Regions from separate parts of the Thalassotalea euphylliae genome, predicted to be linked through region 2. Evidence: predicted binding sites of a transcription regulator. Region 2 holds the regulator's gene; each other region holds the start of a gene.
The links. Region 2 encodes FNR, which switches genes on or off when oxygen is low (the NO sensors DNR and NnrR bind a similar motif). Its sites were predicted from a motif close to TTGATCTAGATCAA; they were not measured.
Positions count from the first base shown of each region.

Region 1: clpB (ATP-dependent chaperone ClpB) is a predicted target of FNR. The motif match lies at 3,236-3,249, and genes of this name have one in related genera.
Region 3: napE (periplasmic nitrate reductase, NapE protein) is a predicted target of FNR. The motif match lies at 1,789-1,802, and genes of this name have one in related genera.
Region 4: DXX94_RS11180 (OmpW/AlkL family protein) is a predicted target of FNR. The motif match lies at 1,535-1,548, and genes of this name have one in related genera.

Region 1 covers NZ_QUOT01000001.1:1,365,652-1,370,753, forward strand. Annotated here, with positions in the region: gene DXX94_RS06075 (DUF4124 domain-containing protein) at 1-336, shown strand, start outside; gene clpB (ATP-dependent chaperone ClpB) at 512-3,088, opposite strand; gene pgeF (peptidoglycan editing factor PgeF) at 3,297-4,082, opposite strand; gene rluD (23S rRNA pseudouridine(1911/1915/1917) synthase RluD) at 4,066-5,040, opposite strand.
Region 2 covers NZ_QUOT01000001.1:570,325-575,426, forward strand. Annotated here, with positions in the region: gene DXX94_RS02570 (heavy metal translocating P-type ATPase) at 1-441, shown strand, start outside; gene ccoS (cbb3-type cytochrome oxidase assembly protein CcoS) at 438-671, shown strand; gene DXX94_RS02580 (sulfite exporter TauE/SafE family protein) at 671-1,342, shown strand; gene fnr (fumarate/nitrate reduction transcriptional regulator Fnr) at 1,389-2,105, shown strand; gene uspE (universal stress protein UspE) at 2,319-3,248, shown strand; gene ttcA (tRNA 2-thiocytidine(32) synthetase TtcA) at 3,468-4,397, shown strand; gene DXX94_RS02600 (NCS2 family permease) at 4,578-5,102, shown strand, end outside.
Region 3 covers NZ_QUOT01000001.1:1,694,614-1,699,715, reverse strand. Annotated here, with positions in the region: gene napA (nitrate reductase catalytic subunit NapA) at 1-605, opposite strand, end outside; gene DXX94_RS07625 (chaperone NapD) at 607-948, opposite strand; gene napF (ferredoxin-type protein NapF) at 929-1,501, opposite strand; gene napE (periplasmic nitrate reductase, NapE protein) at 1,560-1,730, opposite strand; gene DXX94_RS07610 (tRNA(Met) cytidine acetyltransferase TmcA) at 1,969-3,492, shown strand; gene DXX94_RS19770 (GNAT family N-acetyltransferase) at 3,534-4,442, shown strand; gene DXX94_RS07600 (hypothetical protein) at 4,485-4,757, opposite strand; gene DXX94_RS07595 (hypothetical protein) at 4,754-4,942, opposite strand; gene DXX94_RS07590 (ABC transporter ATP-binding protein) at 5,070-5,102, shown strand, end outside.
Region 4 covers NZ_QUOT01000001.1:2,515,098-2,520,199, reverse strand. Annotated here, with positions in the region: gene DXX94_RS11190 (L-threonylcarbamoyladenylate synthase) at 1-469, shown strand, start outside; gene hemF (oxygen-dependent coproporphyrinogen oxidase) at 466-1,374, shown strand; gene DXX94_RS11180 (OmpW/AlkL family protein) at 1,606-2,349, shown strand; gene aroE (shikimate dehydrogenase) at 2,526-3,347, shown strand; gene DXX94_RS11170 (hypothetical protein) at 3,391-3,624, shown strand; gene DXX94_RS11165 (gamma carbonic anhydrase family protein) at 3,668-4,210, opposite strand; rRNA gene DXX94_RS11160 (16S ribosomal RNA) at 4,922-5,102, shown strand, end outside.

The sequences.
Region 1 (5,102 bases), 800 kb from region 2:
GATAAAGATTTTGCCAAAGTCGATGTACGCGTTGCATATGCGCCAGTAGTTCCTGAAGGCGAAAAAAACTCATTTGTTGATGATTGGTTGGCAGAAAGGCAAGCACAAAAAGAAGCTAAGAATGAGCTTGAGCGTGCACGCCAGACTTCAGAGTTAATTGAAAAGAACTGTGAAGCAGCACAAGTTAATTTGAAATTGCTTGGCGGTTTTGAACGAATTTTATTAAAAGAACCTGACGGCAGCTCTCGTTTACTAACGCCAGAGGAAAAGCAAGAGCAGCGCATGCTGAATAAGCAACACGTCGATATATACTGTGACGATAACGAAAATAGCTGATGCAATTTAGCTACGATATTTTACTAAATTAATAACACTAACTAGTCGTAAAAAAGGTAGCAGCTATCAAGCTACTACCTAAAACCATTGCCTAAAGACACGACCTAAAATCACTCAGTAAGAAGTTATCTTGTTTTGCACTTTACTTCTTGCGCTAAAATAATCGAAAACATCACTATTCAGTAGTAAAAGTAAATTTTTCATCGGCAAATTGAACAACGATTTTCTGACCTTTTTCAAACTCTCCTGCCAGTAAACGCTGCGCCATCGGGTTTTCAATATCTGTTTGAATCGCACGCTTTAACGGCCTAGCGCCAAATAGAGGATCAAAACCAACTTCTGCAATCTTTCTTAGTGCACTTTCGTCAAGGTGCAAACCAAGCTCTTGCTGCGCTAAGCGCGCTGATAATGATGCAATTTGAATTTTAGCAATCTCAACTATTTGCTCTGCGGCTAATGGGTGGAAAACAACGGTATCATCAACACGGTTAATAAATTCAGGTTTAAAGTGTTGGCTAAGTTCGGCCATCACCGAGGCTCGCATTAATTCGTATTCATCGTCACCGCTATAGCTTTGGATTGATTCCGAGCCAATATTGGAAGTCATAATAATGACGGTGTTTTTAAAATCTACCGTTCGCCCCTGACCATCAGTTAAACGGCCATCATCAAGCACTTGCAACAAAATATTGAACACATCAGGGTGTGCTTTTTCAATTTCATCGAGCAGCACTACCGAATAGGGCTTTCTGCGCACAGCTTCGGTTAAATAGCCGCCTTCTTCATAACCCACATAACCAGGAGGAGCCCCCACTAGTCGAGCAACGGAGTGTTTTTCCATAAACTCAGACATATCAACGCGAATCAAGGCATCTTCAGTATCAAACAAGAATTCAGCCAGCGTTTTGGTTAACTCTGTTTTACCAACACCTGTCGGACCAAGGAATAAAAACGAGCCTATTGGCTGATGAGGATCTGCCAGACCTGCTCGCGATCGACGAATGGCGTTAGCAACAGAAACAACGGCTTCAGACTGGCCTATTACGCGCTGATGAAGTTCATTCTCCATACTGAGTAACTTTTCACGCTCTTCAGACAGTATTTTAGCCACAGGGATGCCAGTGGAGCGACTAAGCACGTCAGCAATTTCGATTTCAGTAACTTTGTTACTGAGTAAACTCATTTCTTGCATTTCCGCTTGGCTAGCTAAATCTAACTGCTTTTCAAGTTCAGGGATCCTGCCGTATTGCAGCTCAGACATACGATTTAAATCACCAGCGCGGCGTGCTGAATCCAAATCTATTCTCGCTTGCTCAAGTTCAGCTTTGATGGTTTGCGTCCCTTGCGATGCTGCTTTTTCAGTCGTCCAAATCTCATCTAACTCGTCATATTGCTGCTGCGTCTCTTTAATTTCAGCGTTAATAGCATACAAACGTTTAATAGAGGCATCGTCAGTTTCTTTCGCCAAGGCGCGTTGCTCTAATTTAAGCTGAATAAGTTTACGCTCTAATTTGTCTAAGTTTTCTGGCTTGGAATCCATTTGTAAGCGAATACTGGAAGCCGCTTCATCAATCAGGTCAATCGCCTTATCGGGTAATTGACGATCGCTGATGTATCGGTGAGAAAGTGTTGCAGCGGCAACAATTGCCGGATCGGTAATATTCACCGAATGATGCAGTTCATAGCGCTCTTTTAGGCCGCGTAAAATAGCGATAGTGTCTTCAACGCTTGGCTCATCAACGATAACTTTTTGGAAGCGGCGCTCAAGCGCTGCGTCTTTTTCTATGTACTGACGATACTCGTCGAGTGTCGTCGCCCCAACACAGTGTAAATCTCCGCGTGCAAGTGCTGGCTTAAGCATGTTTCCTGCATCCATTGCACCATCGGCTTTACCTGCGCCGACCATGGTATGTAGCTCGTCAATAAACAGAATGACTTGCCCTTCTAACTTAGACAACTCATTCAAGACTGCTTTTAAACGCTCTTCAAATTCACCACGATATTTTGCGCCCGCCACCAGTGCGCCCATATCAAGCGACAATACTTGCTTGTTCTTCAGGCCTTCTGGCACTTCGTGATCAACAATACGCTGCGCTAAGCCCTCAACAATGGCCGTTTTACCAACCCCTGGGTGACCGATAAGCACAGGGTTGTTTTTTGTGCGACGCTGAAGCACCTGAATTGCACGACGAATTTCATCGTCACGACCAATTACAGGGTCTAGCTTACCTTGCTCTGCCCGCTCGGTGAGGTTAATCGTAAATTTATCGAGTGCCTGCCTTACATCTTCCGCATTTTGATCGTTAATATTTTGGCCACCTCGTATACGCTTAATAGCGTCTTTAATTCGCGCTTCTGTAGCACCTAGCGACTTTAAGATCTGGCCTAGCATGCCAGTATCTTCTAGCGCAGCTAATAAAAATACATCAGAAGAAATGTAAGCGTCTTTTAATTTTTGTGCGTACTTATCACAAAGGTTTAGCAAGTTACCGGTTGTTGATGAAAGTTGAACTTCACCACCTACTCCGTGAACTTTTGCCAGCCCATCAAGCGCCTTATCAACTTGTTTGCGCAGCGAGCTAACATCAACCCCTGCACTTTTTAACAAAGGAACAACGCTGTTGCCTGATTGCTTTAGCAAGGCCATCATTAAATGCAGTGGCTCAATAAACTGATGATCTCGCCCCAATGCTAATGATTGCGAATCAGAAATAGCTAATTGGAAAGACTGAGTAAACCTGTCTAAACGCATACAAACCTCGGTTCTCGATAATTACTGGTCAGCATTAGCAAGTGTAAAATGATAGTGACTTAGCTCACTGTAGGTTGCTAATGCTTTAAAACTAACATTATCTATAGGGGCTTAACGGCTAAAATCAAGTATATGTCGGGCGCGATGTTGATTTAAAACAAGCTTTTATGGTCTTTTGGAGGAGCTAACAATAGTAGCAGCGTAAGCACTAGCAAGGATTTCGGCAGATAACACTTGCCATGCGGCCGGTGACGCTCTCTCGTCGGTAGGAGTAATATTGCTGCGCCATAGAAAAGGTGCAATGAGGTAGGCTGGCTACCTCAACAATGCCCGAAGCGCTCAGCAGATATTTCGCAATTTGATGTAGGTTAGCTAAATATTTTTGCGTTGATTCAGGCACTACCCGAAAAGCATCTACCGTTGCCGGATTAAGGTTTACAAATGCATCTTTAACTTCACCGCCAATTTCAAAAGCCGTTGGACCAATACAAGGCCCTAACCAAGCTACTAATTGCTCAACAGGTGTGTTCATCGCTTCGACAGTTTTCGCAATTATATTTTGCGCTAGTGGCCGCCAGCCACCATGAATTGCGGCAATGACTTGCCCTGACTTATCGGCAATCAAAATAGGCAAGCAATCTGCCGTCATTACCGCTAAGGCAACATTGAGACTTCGTGTGACCGCTGCATCTGCGGTAATTGGTGCTGCTTGATATTGCTCGACGATAGCAACATCGCTGCCATGAACTTGTTCAAGCCATTGAATGTTGGTATTAGTTGGTAAATATTGAGCTAGGGTTGCTCGGTTGGCATTAACTTGTACAGGGCTATCACCAACATGCAGCCCTAAATTAAAGTTATCGTATTGACCAGCCTGCGACAACTCGCCAGCAAGCTCGCGAGTCGTCGTAAATGCCGTGACATTGCGAGCCGGCCAATCAACAGCAACTTTGTGGCTAACCATATGATGCTTAGTGTTAGTAGTCTTGCTCACTGTTAAGCTTAGTGTCTTCTTTTAATAACTCGACGAGTTCAACAAAATCATCTGGGATGTCGGCTCGCCATGTCATTAACTCGCCCGTGATTGGGTGATACAGTGATAACATTGCAGCATGTAACGCCTGACGTTTAAAATTACGCAAGAATGTTAGCAACTTAGGCGTCGCATTTTTAGGTGGTCTTGGACGTCCATTGTATAACGGGTCACCGACTAGCGGGTGCGTGATATGTGCCATATGCACACGAATTTGGTGAGTACGCCCCGTTTCAAGACGCAGTCGTAAACGCGTATGTAAGCGATACTTTTCCATCACACGGTAATGGGTAACCGATGGGCGACCCGACATCGTCACGGCCATATGAGTGCGCTTAGTTGCATGACGCCCTATTGGCTCATCTACTGTGCCACCTGCGGTCATAATGCCGCTGGCGATCGCTTCATATTCACGCGTAATTTCACGCGCTTGCAAAGCATCAACTAAATTTGTTTGCGCCGCAATGGTTTTGGCAACTACCATCAAACCCGTTGTGTCTTTATCTAGACGATGAACAATACCAGCACGTGGAATTAGCTCAAGTTCAGGACAGTAATGCAATAAAGCATTAAGCACTGTACCATCCGGGTTGCCCGCACCAGGGTGTACAACGAAGTCAGCTGGTTTATTAATAACCAGAATATCATCATCTTCGTATACAATGTTTAACGGAATATCTTGCGGCTCAAAGCGCACCTCGGCCTCAATGGTGGCATCAATTTCCACGGTTTCTTCACCAAACACTTTTTCGCGCGCTTTGGTGACAACCTTGCCGTCTAACTTAACATTACCCGCTAAAATCCATTCTTTTAGGCGTGAACGCGAATAATCAGGAAACATTTCCGCTAATGCTTGGTCTAAACGTTTTCCTAAGCAGGATTGGGGAACAGTTTCTTGATGTTGGATAATTTCGGCCATTAAAATCTCTTTGCTATCAAATTAGTATTTGCACTGTGCAAGGCAAGAATGCTGAGTTAGAA
Region 2 (5,102 bases):
AGTGCGGGCTGCCAACAAATTGCTTCTCAACTGCCGATAGACCACGTACATTCGAGCCTAAGCGCGCACGAGAAAATGGAAAAGGTAAAATCGCTGCAAAGTAGCCATACTGTGGCGATGGTCGGTGATGGTGTAAACGACACACCAGTGTTTAGCGCAGCACACGTTTCTATTGCCATGGGCAGTGGTACAGACGTCGCAAAAAGTGGCGCTGATGTAATTTTACTTAACAACCGATTAACGTCATTGTCGGTATTGCGTCATGTTGCCCAAAAAACTCGCCGTATTATCTGGCAAAATTATGGCTGGGCATTTGGCTATAATGCTATTGTACTGCCATTAGCCGTTTGCGGTTACATTACGCCTTATATGGCGGTAATTGGCATGTCAGCCAGTTCAATATTGGTTATCACTAACTCGTTGCGATTATTGAAAAAATGAGTGTAATTTACGTACTAATTCCGATTGCTATCATCCTGCTTATTGTCGGCATTTACTTGTTCTTTTGGGCGGTAAAAACCGAGCAATTTAATGATTTGGAAAAAGAAGGTTTAAGCATCTTATTCGATGATGAAAAATTAAAAGATGAGACAGCGAATACCGGAGTAATTAATACAGAAGCTTCAGAGCAATCATCTGGCACATCATCTGACACTAGCAATAAGCGTTAATGAACATCGATCTATTTTCGGCATTTATTATTGGCCTGCTCGGTGCAGGCCATTGTATTGCCATGTGTGGCGGCGTTTCTGGTATGTTGTTGTCGGCCATTCCTGCCGGACAAAACCAGCAAAAATTCTCACTGATTGTTGGCTACAACCTAGGCCGTATTCTCTCTTATAGTTTAATCGGCGGTATTGTCGGTTTTACCGGCTCAATCACGGCAAAAAACCTCGGTGTACCGCTAACGGGCTTAAGACTACTGTCAGGCGTCTTTCTAATTTTACTTGGCTTGTATTTAGGCCAGTGGTTTATGTTACTGGCGAAGGTTGAGCAAGCCGGTAAAAAGCTTTGGCAATTTATCTCACCGTTAGCAAAACACTTTTTGCCGGTAAATAACAAACGTAAAGCATTTGGCTTGGGGGCTGTTTGGGGTTGGTTACCCTGTGGCTTAGTCTACTCAACGCTAACATGGGCACTCGCTAGTGGTAGCTTTAGTCAAGGGGCGCTGATTATGGCTGCATTTGGTGCTGGCACTCTACCGGCACTGCTTACACTTTCCTTTGGTGTGTTTTCGGTCAAAAAAATGCTACAAAATCGAACATTTAGAAACGTTTTGGCTACAGGTCTGATTTGTTACGGTTTATACACATTGTTTATTGCTTACAGGCTAATGTTTTAATACTATACCGAGCGTAATTCCAAGGAAATATTAAGGTTATTCCGCCATGTCTAGTCACTGTGCAAGCAACAACCATATTCATTGCCAGAACTGCAGTATCAGTGAGCTTTGCTTACCATTTTCCCTTAACGAGCAGGAGTTAGATACACTCGATAATATTATCGACCGCAAGCGCCCTATCCACAAAGGCGAAAAGATTTTCCAAGACGGCGAAGCACTTCATTCTTTATTCGCTATCCGCTCAGGCACTTTTAAAACATTTACCATTGATTCTAACGGCGAAGAGCAAATTACTGGCTTCCACTTAGCTGGTGATTTACTGGGTTTCGACGCCTTAGCCAGCAGCGAGCACCAGAGCTTTGCACAAGCATTAGAAACGTCAATGGTTTGTGAAATCCCCTACCATACTCTAGACGAGCTTTCGAATTCGATGCCAGCGCTTAAACGCCAAGTCTTAAGGCTGATGAGTAACGAGATTCGAGCAGATCAAGATATGCTATCACTACTTAATCGTAAGAATGCCGAGCAACGCTTAGCAACATTTTTATCATCGTTAAGTAGCCGATATAAAGCCCGTGGCTTGTCTGCCAGCCAATACCGCTTAACAATGACGCGTGGCGACATTGGAAACTACATTGGCTTGACCGTTGAAACGATTAGTCGCTTGCTAAATCGTTTTCATAAGCAAGAACTCATCATTGTTGAAGGTAAGTTAATTACCATCAATGATCTCGATGGATTAAATGAAGTCGCCATGCTGTAAAGCAAGGCGATTTCCTTCCTTTTTCTTCTTCACTTCTATTTTTATTCCCCTTTAACAAGCCGTTTTCACCGCTAACAAGCTTGCATCAGTGCATTTACCTACTAAGCTAAAAGTAATTGGTTAGTAGCGCCTATTTATTGATTTAAAACAAATAATTATTTGCTCATTAAAAGCACACTGTTTGTACACTATTGAATCAGCGAGGTACAGAGCATGGAAACGTATCAAAAAATCTTAGTCGTAGTTGACCCAACAACTGAAGAACAAAAAGCCTTAAGTCGGGCAATTGAGCTTGCTGATAAAACGCAAGGCAAAATCACAGCGTTTTTGAGCATTTTCGATTTTTCATACGAAATGACGACTATGCTCTCTAGCGACGAGCGTGAATCAATGCGGCAAATTGTGATCAATGATCGTATGTTGTGGATTGATGAACGTATAAAGGAGCTAGGCGCTTCTGAAAAAGACATCGACATCAAAGTGATCTGGCATAACAGACCTTTTGAAGCGGTTATTGACCAAGTGTTAGAGCATGGCTATGACGTTGTTATCAAAGGTACGCACGAACACGACAAACTCAAATCCGTGATTTTCACACCAACTGACTGGCATTTATTGCGTAAATGCCCATGTCCATTATTATTGGTTAAAGACCATTCATGGCCGGCAAACGGCAATATTTTAGCGGCGGTCAATGTCGGTAGTGATGAAGATGAGCACCAATCGCTCAATAGCATCATCACAGAAGAAGCCAAACACCTTGCTGATTTAATTAGCGCTAATGTGCATTTGGTTAATTCATTTCCTGGCACTCCGGTCAACATTGCTATCGAAATCCCCGAATTTGATGCCAGCCAATACAACGACACCATGTTGCAGCATCATCAACAATCAATGCTAACACATGCTGAAAAATACGGCATCGATACCGCCAACACCTATATCAAAGCGGGGCTACCGGAAGATGTTATTGACGAATTATCGCAAGAGCTTGATGCCGAATTGGTCATTTTAGGGACAATTGGCCGTACCGGATTGTCAGCAGCACTAATTGGTAATACTGCTGAACATGTTATTGACCGATTGAATTGTGATGTCTTGGCGTTAAAACCAGCAGGCTATATTTCACCGCTACAAAGCTAGCTGCTGAGCCATACATAGATTGATATAACGAATATAAAACAAAATATTAAAACATTAAAACATTAAAAACAAAGCTGACCGTTCGGTAAGTCACCAAAAACATTAACAAAATCGTAACCAATAGTCGCTAAAAAGAATGCTACTGTTGGTTATTTTTACTTATCTTTTATACCAGTTAGCTATATAATACGCGCCCAATTATTTGAGTAGTTTTTTGGTATGACTGAAGCAGATAACAGAAAGGCCATCTTTGAAGCCAACAAGTTGCAGAAGCGACTTCGTAGTAAAGTCGGTAAAGCGATTGCTGATTACAATATGATCGAAGAAGGCGACGTTGTTATGGCGGCAATTAGTGGCGGCAAAGATTCGTTTGCCATGCTTGATATTTTGCTTAGCTTAAAAAAGTCAGCACCAATCAATTTTGATGTGATTGCGGTTAACTTGGATCAAAAGCAACCGGGCTTTCCAGCACACATCTTACCCGACTACTTCGAATCACTTGATATCCCCTACTACATCATCGATAAAGACACTTATTCGGTTGTTAAACAAAAAGTTCCGGAAGGTAAAACCACTTGTGGTTTGTGCTCGCGTTTACGTCGCGGCACGCTTTATTCGTTTGCTGAGCAAATTGGTGCAACTAAGATTGCCCTTGGCCACCACATGGATGATATCGTGGAAACCTTATTTTTAAATATGTTCTTTGGCGCAAAGCTAAAAGCAATGCCGCCGAAGCTTCGTGCAGACGATGGTCGAAACACAGTTATTCGCCCGTTGAGCTATGTTCGTGAAAAAGACCTTATTGCCTTTGCAGAAGTACGTGAATATCCAATTATTCCATGCAACTTGTGTGGCTCTCAAGAAAACTTGCAACGCCAAAATATCAAGGCTTTGCTAAGCAGCTGGGACGCCCAAACCCCAGGTCGCATTGAAAACATATTTAAATCATTGAAAAATGTCAGCCCAAGCCAATTAGCCGATACTGAGCTATTTGACTTCGCCAACCTGCCAATTGATCGCAGCGCGCCACGCGAAGCTTATGACTTTTCAAAAGAAACTGTCTCGTCTACCAATTTAGCGACAGAGCTTACCAATTCGTTAGATACCAACATAGACGATTCAATGATTATCGACGTTTCCAATATCTAAACACTATTTAGAAAAGTTATTTAAAAAAGTTGTTTAGAAAAATTAACGGATTATTTAACGAATAAATACGTCCTGATGCGCTGATTGTTGCCTAATTTTACGCAAACAACAGCTAGGACATTGAACGCTTTCTTTTTAACGCCAATGAATTGGCCCAAACTTTAAGCTTAGCAACCCATGATGTTAGAAAAACTTTTCAAACTTACAGAACACGGAACTAACGTTCGCCAAGAAGTTGTTGCGGGGATCACTACATTCCTGACAATGGCTTACATTATTTTTGTTAACCCCGCTATGTTAGCCGATGCCGGTATGGATCACGGCGCCGTATTTGTCGCAACCTGTGTTGCCGCAGCGGTTGGCTGTTTTATTATGGGTTTTTTCGCCAACTACCCAATTGCCCTTGCACCGGGCATGGGGCTAAACGCCTTTTTCACCTACACAGTCGTCCTTGAGATGGGTTACAGCTGGCAAGTGGCACTTGGTGGCGTATTTATCTCAGGTATTATTTTCGTAATACTCAGCATCTTCAAAATTCGCGAATGGATTATCAACAGCATTCCACAATCACTGCGCTATGGTATCGCTGCCGGTATTGGTTTATTCCTCGCATTTATCGGTTTAAAAAGCGCTGGCATTATCGTTGATAACCCAGCAACGTTAGTTAACCTTGGCGATATTACTTCATTACCTGCGTTGATGGCG
Region 3 (5,102 bases), 1.1 Mb from region 2:
TAACAACCCATTGGTTCATCAATACCAAAGGTACGCATAAAGCCTGCAACCGCAGAGGCCATACAGTGACGAGCATTCGGGTCAATGTTGTTTGAACGAAAGCCAGCTTTCATCAGTTTCGAAGCAGCATAGCCTTCATGCACTGTCCATTGGCCAGAGCCAAACATGCCAACGCCAGTTGGGCCAACATCTTTCAGTGTTTGCTTTGCTTTTTCTTCCATCACATCGAATGCCTGATCCCACGTAATCGGGGTAAACTCACCATTTTTATCGTACTTACCGTTTTTCATGCGAAGTAGTGGTGTAGTTAAGCGATCTTTACCGTACATAATCTTGGATAAGAAATACCCCTTAACACAGTTCAGCCCTTTATTTACTGGCGATTTAATATCACCATGGGTAGCTACTACTTGACCGTCCATCACACCAACATTGACGCTACAACCTGTACCGCAAAAACGGCAAGGAGCTTTGTCCCATTTGATTTTGGTGATATCACTGGCAGTGATTAAGTTGGAAGCTTGTGCAGGTATGGAAACCCCGGCTACTGCAGCAGCGGCTGCAACGGCATTAGCTTTAATAAATTCTCGGCGATTTAGTGTCATCTTAGTTCACCTCGGTTGTTACTGGCGCTTGTGGCTCAGTGAGAAATTGGTGGTAAACCGGCGAAATGCTTAAAAACTCGTCGGTTAGACGGATTTGATCCACGATTTTGGCGATAGCCTTTTGGCTACTGGCCTCAACGGTAAAAACGATTTTTCCTTGTTCGCTATGGCCATGAACCTCACAGCCTTGGTAGCTATTAACAAAATGGCTTAATGCTTCAACCAACTGTGGTGGTGCTTGTGCAACAAAACTGGCGATATGGTATTCGCTGGCCTGAGCTGTCTGTTGGTCATTTGCTTGTTGGTTGTTAGCTTGCTGGTGATTAGCGTTGGATTGGCTCATGATTGAGCTCCTCAAATTGAGATGCTGAATAACCAGCACTGTTAGTATTTTGGTTGATGGCAATTGCTTTTTGCGGGCAGGTGGAAATGCAAGCGCCACAGAGCGTGCAATCGTCGTTCTTAATAACGGGTACGGGAATTGCGCTGGTAATAAACTGAAAGCTGATGGCGCGGCTGTCACAAATATCGCGACAGCTTTGGCAGTAAATTTGGTTAGTCGCTAAACAGGTGCTGTTGATTTCAATGTCGGCCAGCCATGGTCGATTGGCTTCGCGATGTGCTTGCGCGATGAATAACGGCTGGTCGCACTGGCGCTCACATTCACCACAAAAGGTACATTCCGCTTGACTAAAATCAATAAATGGAAAGCCCATACGGTCGCGTTTGATAACTTGTGTTTCACAGTGTTCAACACACTTATTGCATTGTGTGCAGGTCGCGGTAAAAACCGCTTCACTAGCTGTCCACGGCAAGCGTATTGGGGCTTTTTCTACTTGAGCTTTAAATCGACCTTTTAACAGTTGTCGACGTGCTCGATTAGCAACTTGTTCCATCACCATTCACTCTAAATTGCAGCTCAGCGTTATTTGTGAAAGTGCTAAGAATGGGAGCTTAGGAAGTTGGCGGCCCAGTTAAAATTTGTGATATCCAGACGATAAAGCCATAACCGCCGACTATCATCACAGCCAAAATGGGACCGAGAAAAACAGCAATAAAAATGAAAAGGTTACGCTCGTATTTTTTTTCAAGCGCTTGCTCTTGAGAGTTAGTGTCGATATTCATAACCTGTGCCCTTGGATTGAATATGCAATCAGTCTAATAAAAGTTGAGCGAACAAAACTTGATCTAGATTAAATAGTAAAACGTAAGTGTAAGTGCCCACTTATGATCTAAGTTTTATTACTAGCCGCTAGTACATAGATTTAAGTTTAGATTACAATGTCAGCTTTTCACGATTTAAATAAGTACTAGTAAATTAAACTTATTTATCAACTGCCTAGATATTTTTGTTATCAAGTTAATGTTAGAAACTTCTATCTCCAAAGGTTTTACCGAATTCAGCGCTGGCTTGCTTGACGCTCGTCATCGCGGTGCAATTTTTTTGTCCGGCAGTTTTTCCTGGGCGGTAGATTGGTATTTCAGGCATCACACTTGTAACCAGACTCAAACTCAGAATCAAATTCAAGGCCAACTCTCAGAGAAGATTAACGAGGCTAAACAAGCTGAACCAACTGGTCCGACCGGTCTAGCTGAGCTTGGCGCAATATTTTGCGAAGCAGCAAGTGAACCGTTAAGTGATATCTTCTGCGCGCAGTGGCGCGCCTTCAATAAGGTTGAAAGTGCTGGTGAGCCGGAAATTAACTTTATTTCGAGCAAAACATATCGCCACCACCTAGGGCGTGAAAACCACGCTATTTTTTTTGCCGACCCTGCATTTAACCTAGATGCGTTCGCCGCGTTAAGTGGCACGCTTGTCGCGGGTGGCATTATGTATATTTGGCTTAGCGATGAGTCAAATGTTGATGAAGCTGAGCAAGTTACTACTTCTAACTTTCTTGAGCGACTTAAAGCATATGTTGCTGATCAACAAGGTATTTATCATGTTTACCAAAGCCAAACTGAACGAACGGTCTTTGGGCGATATTTAAAAGATGAAAGCACAGTATTTTGCAATGCAAAAACAGAATCATCTCATCAATTCCCAGCAGCAAGAGAAGCAAGAGAAGCGGGGCTGCCGTCAGATGCTCTGTTACCAGCCATAACAGCACAAGCGACTGCGGAACAGTTAATTGCAGTAAAATATATCGAAAAAGTATTAACAGGCGGGCGCAACAAACCTTTAGTGTTAACCGCCGATCGAGGACGAGGAAAATCCACCGCTTTAGCACTTGCCACCGCGCAACTGTTTTTTGCCAGTGAGCGAGCGCTTAATATCGTCATTACCGCACCACATAAAATGGCACTAGGCGTTTATTTTACTCAACTGCGTAAGTTGTTAGATGATTCACAGGAAGGTAAATATCAGATTAGTGATCACCAAATTACTTGGCGACAACACTGCTTAACCTTTATGGCCGTTGATGAGCTGTTGCGCAGCCAATATCATTCTAAATCTAACCCTGACTTATTGTTGATTGATGAAGCAGCAGGAATTCCGGTATATCTGCTCAATAAGTTAGTGGCGCAGCATCACCGTATCGTTTTTAGTTCAACTATTCATGGCTATGAGGGGGCAGGTAAAGGGTTTACTGGCAAGTTCATTCCTATGCTGTCAGCTAAAGGCCTGCAAGTAAAAACGTTGACTTTAAACGAACCTATTCGTTGGGCAAATCATGATCCGCTTGAGCAGTTAATTTTCAAGACTTGTTTGCTAAATGCGAGTTTGGGCGAATTAGATGTGTGTGCTGTCAAAGAGCAAGGCTTCGCACCTGAGTATCGCTATTTTACCGGCGATGAGCTTGCTCAGAATGAACAATTGTTAGTGCACGTATTTGCGATTTTAGTAACGGCTCATTACCAAACCAAACCAAGCCAAGCGACTTAAAGCTCCTGTTAGACGATCCTAGTATTTCAGTTGCTGTTCAGTTGGTTCAACAGCAAGTGGTCGCTGTTGCTTTGTTGATTGAAGAGCAAGTGGTTGATAAAGCGCTTCAACCCGCTATCGTTAGCGGTCAACGTAGGCTCAAAGGACAGTTAATACCGCAATCGCTGGCGCAACAAAGCCAGTTACCTCAAGCGCTAGAGTTTCGCTACTTAAGAGTGATGAGAATCGCGGTTCATCCAAGTGCGCAAGGGTTAGGCTTTGGAAGCGCATTGATAAACGAAATAAAGGGTTATGCTCAGCAGGCAGGTATTGATTTTGTCGCAACAAGTTTTGCGGCGTCTTCAAATGTCGTTAACTTCTGGCAAAAAAATGGTTTTACGCCCGTTAAGCTTGGCTTTAATCGAGATGCCTCAAGTGGTGAGCATTCTTTAGTGATGCTCAATGATGCGAGCTTACAAGCAGCGCAACAAAAATTTGTACAGCAAGTCTCTGCCGAATTTTATGAAGCACTTAGCTGCTGGCTAGCCGATGAATTTAGTCAGCTTGATTATTCACTGGTGATGAAACTTCTGGCCATAGCACCTAAAAGCAGCTTACCGCCAATAACAGCTCGTGATCGTGAAAAGCTGCTCGCCTTTAAAAATAATGCAAACTTGTATCGACTTGCACGCCCAAGTCTTGCTCGCTGGCTACAAGTTTACATTGCCAAGATTAGTGTTGCACAAATTAACATTGATCATGGTAACGTTGACCAAAATAGCGTTGGCCAAAACAACCTTGCTCAAGAAAACCTTGCTCAAGAAAACAAAGCAAAACTATTAGCAGCGCTCAAACCTTTAGTTGCTAAATGTTTAATGCTTCATCAAGACGCCGATGTTTGCCAGCGTTTTGGCTTTACTGGCAAAAAAGCCCTTTATCAGCACTTTCAACAGCTAATAAAACTAAGCTAGAACTTATTACCGTTATTACTTCAAGGGTTGCCTCAAGGGTTGTTACAAAGATTGCTGCAAATGCCATTGCCAGTACCTTTGCATGCGCAAGTATTGGCAGTGTTTCTGTTTAGTTGCTTGGCACTCTTCGTGGGATAAAATTCGACTTAAATAGTAGTTAATGTATTTTACAATCTGTGTTTCTGGTGAAGTTTGGTAGCTCAGTAAAAGTACCTGTAACCATTGCTCCATGATCGATAGCGCTTTGGTGTTGCTTTCTTTTTCTTCATGAGTGCCTTTATTCTCTTGACTAGTTTTTTGCATATAAAACGTCATAAGCTCACCTCATCATTATCGACACTACTATTAAGCAGTGATAACCAGAGCACTTGCTTTGCATTAGCATCTAAGCAGCGACAGTCATTCCCTTTGACTTGTCCTTGATAAATAAGCTGCATCAGTAAATCACTCGACATCTCTATTTTGACTTTCGCTGGTATTGCGGTATGAGTTGATGGCATAGTTTCGTTACCCTGTTTATCTCTTTTTTAATAATCTAGCTGACAAAATCATTCTTGTAAATGATAATTATTATCATTTGGTGCTTTGTAGTTCAGCTAAGTAATAGCCATTGACAATGAGGAAGGAATGCAACCGATTTTAGAGGTTAAAAATTTAGTC
Region 4 (5,102 bases), 1.9 Mb from region 2:
TGATCCAGACAATGAGCAAGCAGTTCACAAATTGCTTGATGTTAAGCAGCGTCCTGTTGAAAAAGGGCTTATCCTATTAGCGGCTAGCTATGAGCAATTGAAGCCATATGTTGATGATTTGGTGCTATCGTCAGAGCAGCGCGATAAAATTTTGTTTCGCTGGCCAGATGGCATTACCCAAGTATTGCCTTGTCATCCCAATACGCCTAAATGGCTAACCGGTAGCTTCACCACCATTGCGGTACGCGTCACTACTCAGCCTGATGTGGTTGCCTTATGTAATCAAACGAATAAGCCAATTGTTTCAACCAGTGCTAATTTATCCGGCCAACCACCTTGTCAAACTTGGCAACAAGTTGAGGAAGCATTGGCGGGTCGTTTAGATCATGTCATCAAAGGGGAAACCCTAGGCTTTGAACAACCATCAACCATTATTGATGGCTTAACTGGAGAAATTTTCCGATCATGAGTGATATTAGTATCGACCAAGTTGTCGACTATTTTAAATCTCTACAAGACCAAATTTGTGCAGCGCTTGAGCAAGCTGACGGTACAGGCAAGTTTGCCGAAGACAATTGGAAGCGTGCCGAAGGCGGTGGTGGCCGTACACGGGTGCTAACCGACGGTGCGGTAATTGAGCAAGGTGGTGTAAATTTCTCATTGGTGGCGGGCGACAAGCTACCCCCTTCAGCTACTGCCCATCGCCCCGAATTAGCAGGTCGCAGTTGGCAAGCATGTGGGGTATCTTTGGTCATCCATCCGAAAAACCCATATATTCCGACATCACATGCTAATGTTCGCTTCTTTATCGCTGAGAAAGAAGGCGAAGCACCTGTTTGGTGGTTTGGTGGTGGTTTTGACTTAACGCCTTTCTATCCATTTGAGGAAGATATAGTGCATTGGCACCAAGTGGCACATGATTTATGTCAACCCTTTGGTGATTCGGTTTATCACGATCACAAAAAATGGTGTGATGAATACTTCTTTTTAAAACACCGTAATGAAACCCGTGGTGTTGGTGGTTTGTTCTTTGACGACCTTAATAGCTGGGGCTTCGACCGTTGCTTTGATTATGTTAAATCTGTTGGTCAAGGTTATATCGATGCTTACACGCCAATTATCGCCAAACGCAAAGATACGCCTTTCGGTGAGCAAGAACGCCAATTCCAGTTATATCGCCGTGGCCGCTATGTTGAGTTTAATTTAGTGTTTGATCGCGGTACGCTATTTGGCCTGCAGTCAGGTGGTCGCACCGAATCCATTTTGATGTCGATGCCACCACTGGCGCGCTGGGAGTACAACTATCAAGCTGAAGCGGGTAGTGCTGAGGCTAAACTTAATGAGTTTCTTGTACCGCGTGATTGGCTTGCCTAATCACCGGCCTAATGTGCAGCTTGGCTTGTTAAACTGAGCTGCATTTTTCTTTTTTCTTATCCTTTTTCTTTCCTTTCAAATTTAGTTCCCTGTTATTTATTGATTTAGATCATTATTTCTTCAGCAAATGGCTTCGGTGAGCTTATCTGCGCGAAGAACCTTGAGGTAAATCAACTTTTGCTCCTCCGGATATCAGTAGACTGGCGTCAATTATTTAAGGGGAAGACTCTCATGAAAAAAAGCATTATTACTCTAGCGGTTTTATCTTCAATGACATTTGGTGCATTGGCAGCTGGTTATCAAGCTGGCGACATCGTTGTACGTGGTGGTGCAACTATGGTTGATCCAAGCAGCGATAAAGCAACAATCTTTGCTGCTGACCAAACTGTAGATTTAGGCGCAGGTCCTATCTCATTATCTGTTGAAGATGATACACAGTTAGGTTTGAACTTTGTTTACTTCTTAGATTCAAACTGGGCGGTAGAATTACTAGCAGCAACACCATTTAAGCATGACATCACTGTTCATACAGGTGCAGGCTCTACCAACCTAGGTGAAACTAAGCACTTACCACCAACATTAAGTGCACTTTATTACTTTGACACTAACTCAAACTTCAAACCTTACGTTGGTGTTGGTGTTAACTACACAATTTTCTTTGAAGAAGACTTCAACCCAGCATTACAAGGTGCTAACAGCCCAACTATCGTAAGTATTAACGATGGTACAACGGTTACACCTGTTGGCGCACCACTAGATGCTAATGATCTAGATCTAGATAGCTCTTGGGGTTTAAGTGCGCAAATTGGTGTTGATTACTTAATTGATGAGCACTGGTCAATCAACGCTTCAGCGCGTTACATTGACATTGACACTGATGGTTCATTCACAGCCGTTGGCGGTGCAGTACCGGGTAAAGTTAGTGTAGATATTGACCCTATGGTTTACTCGCTAATGATTGGTTACAAGTTCTAATCTCTGTTGAGCTTGGCTAGCCGCACTTGGGTAACTAAGTGCGGCTTTTTTGTTTTGGAAAGCATATATTAAATCCATTGCGCATAAGCGTGCGCTCAAATGCTACTTGTCAGCGACTCGAAAACGTTCTTTAATGCCTGAAAAACTAATGCTTGCTATCAGGAATTTACTCGCCAATGGATAAATATGCCGTTTTTGGCCACCCGATCACCCAATCTAAATCTCCGAAAATCCATCAACAATTTGCAGAAAATACGAAGCAAAATATTGAATATACAGCTATTGACCCAGGTCTTGATGGTTTTGAGCAAGGCATAAAGCAATTTATTGATGCTGGTGGGCAAGGCTGTAACATCACCATGCCTTTTAAACAGCAAGCTTTTAATTTAGCCAATCAACTGTCTGAACGTGCTCGGCTTGCAGGTGCAGTAAATACCTTAACGTTTCATGCGGATGGAACTATTGCTGGCGACAACACAGACGGCGCGGGTCTAGTCAACGATCTCATCAATAATGGTGCTCTTCTAAACAAAAAAGTGTTGTTAATCGGTGCAGGCGGAGCTGCGCGTGGCGTGATTAAACCATTGCTTGATTGCCAGCCAGAGCTTTTGGTTATTGTTAATCGCACCCATGAAAAAGCGGAATTGCTCGCGGACAAGTTTAAGGCATTTGGCAACATTAACGCTTTACCCATAACTGAGTTGGCAGCTAAGCATAGCTTTGATGTGATTATAAATTCGAGTTCTACCAGCTTAACGGGAGAACTACCGCCAGTGCCACCCAGTATTTTCTCCGCAGGATGTTTTGCTTACGACATGGTGTACCAAGACAAACCAACCTGTTTTCTCACTTGGGCTGCAGAGCATGGCGCTACCACAATTGTTGATGGGTTGGGGATGTTAGTGGGTCAAGCGGCGGAAAGTTTTAAAGTTTGGCGTGGGGTCGAGCCTGCTCAAGAGAGTGTTTTGAGTATGCTTAGAGCTGAGCTTGCTAGCTAAAATAGCTCAGTATTATCCATTGTGCAAAAGGCGAATACCGTATATGAATCAATCGATATTATTTAATGATGACTTAGCGTTTAACGCTGATAAAGACTGCTGGCAAATGTCAGGTATGGTGGCTGGGCAACTAGTGACCATCTATTTTCACTCATATTCACTGTCAAAACTTGACGAGATCAACAGTTGTACTCGTTACGACTTAGAAGAAATTGCAGAAATGTGGTTTGAAGATAACGAGCTAGAATCGAATGAAATACATATCAAGCTGAGCTAGCGGTATTTCATGTGTAGCAAATGCTGAAAATAAGAGAGCTAAACTATGTGCTCTCTTTTAAGTAGTCATCTTTTAATTCAACATAGTTAATTGCTGACTGTTTTAGAAAGGCAACTTCTGCTTCTTTTAACGGTCGTGCTTTCTTCATTGGGTTACCAACATATAAATAACCACTTTCTAGTGTTTTATTGGGAGGTACTAATGTGCCGGCACCAATAAAGACATCATCTTGTACTACAGTACCATCCATAATAATGGCACCCATACCAACTAAGATACGATTGCCTAGCTCACAACCATGCAACATGCATTGATGTCCAATTGTCACATCATCACCGATAATTAATGGAAAACCATTCGGGTTTTGAGCACTTTTGCGCGTGACATGCAAAATCGTTCCGTCTTGCACATTGGTTCTTTCACCAATACTAATAGCATTTACATCACCGCGTGCAGCAACCATAGGCCAAATACTGGCATCTGCTCCAATGGTTACATCACCAACTAACACAGAACTCTCATCTATATAACAAGTACTATCAATGTTAGGAGTAACACCTTTATATGATCTGATTGATAACGGCATGACAAACTCGTATTAAAAAACATATTTACCAACAATAGTAGCAAAAAAGCGAAACTAAATAAGTAATTGCTCTATTGATAAGGAATTAGTCCGAATAAATTTATGTTTTTACGATTGTCTCCTAACCGGGCGTTAATGCGAGTTGAAATAGATGTATTTGGGGTAATCTAGGTGTATTTACACAATAAATACGCGGTTTGTACATAAATGAATCGAATAAATAAAAATATCAAAAAACTTTCAAAAAGGTGTTGACGCCCAGCTAAAAATCTCTAAAATGCGCATCCACTTCCACGGGGCAGCCCAACGAAGTGTTTTGATAAGTTTAGTGAGCAAGTTTGCTTAGTAAACGGGTCAGATAACTTAGAAAAATGAATTAAAGATTTTTTCAAAAAGTTGTTGACATCAAAACTAGGGGGCGTAAAATGCGCATCCGCTCTCAACGAGAGAGCAACCACAAAACACGAGTGCGATGTTTTGTTTGAATCGAAAGATTCAGTTCTTTAACAATTAGTTATCATGCAATTTGTGTGAGCATTCACATGATGTTGATTTTACAAATATAGCTAAGCTTGTCTTAGCAAAAATTAACTCAGTGAACTCATGCAGAATACTTTTTATAAGTTTACTTTTTGTCTCACTTTTTTAAAAAGTGAAATAAAGAGTTGTACAGAATTCATTGAGCCGAGACTGATGTCTCACAAACGATTTTAATTGAAGAGTTTGATCATGGCTCAGATTGAACGCTGGCGGCAGGCTTAACACATGCAAGTCGAGCGGAAACGAAGAGGAGCTTGCTCCTTTGGCGTCGAGCGGCGGACGGGTGAGTAATGCTTGGGAATATGCCTTTTGGTGGGGGACAACAGTTGGAAACGACTGCTAATACCGCATA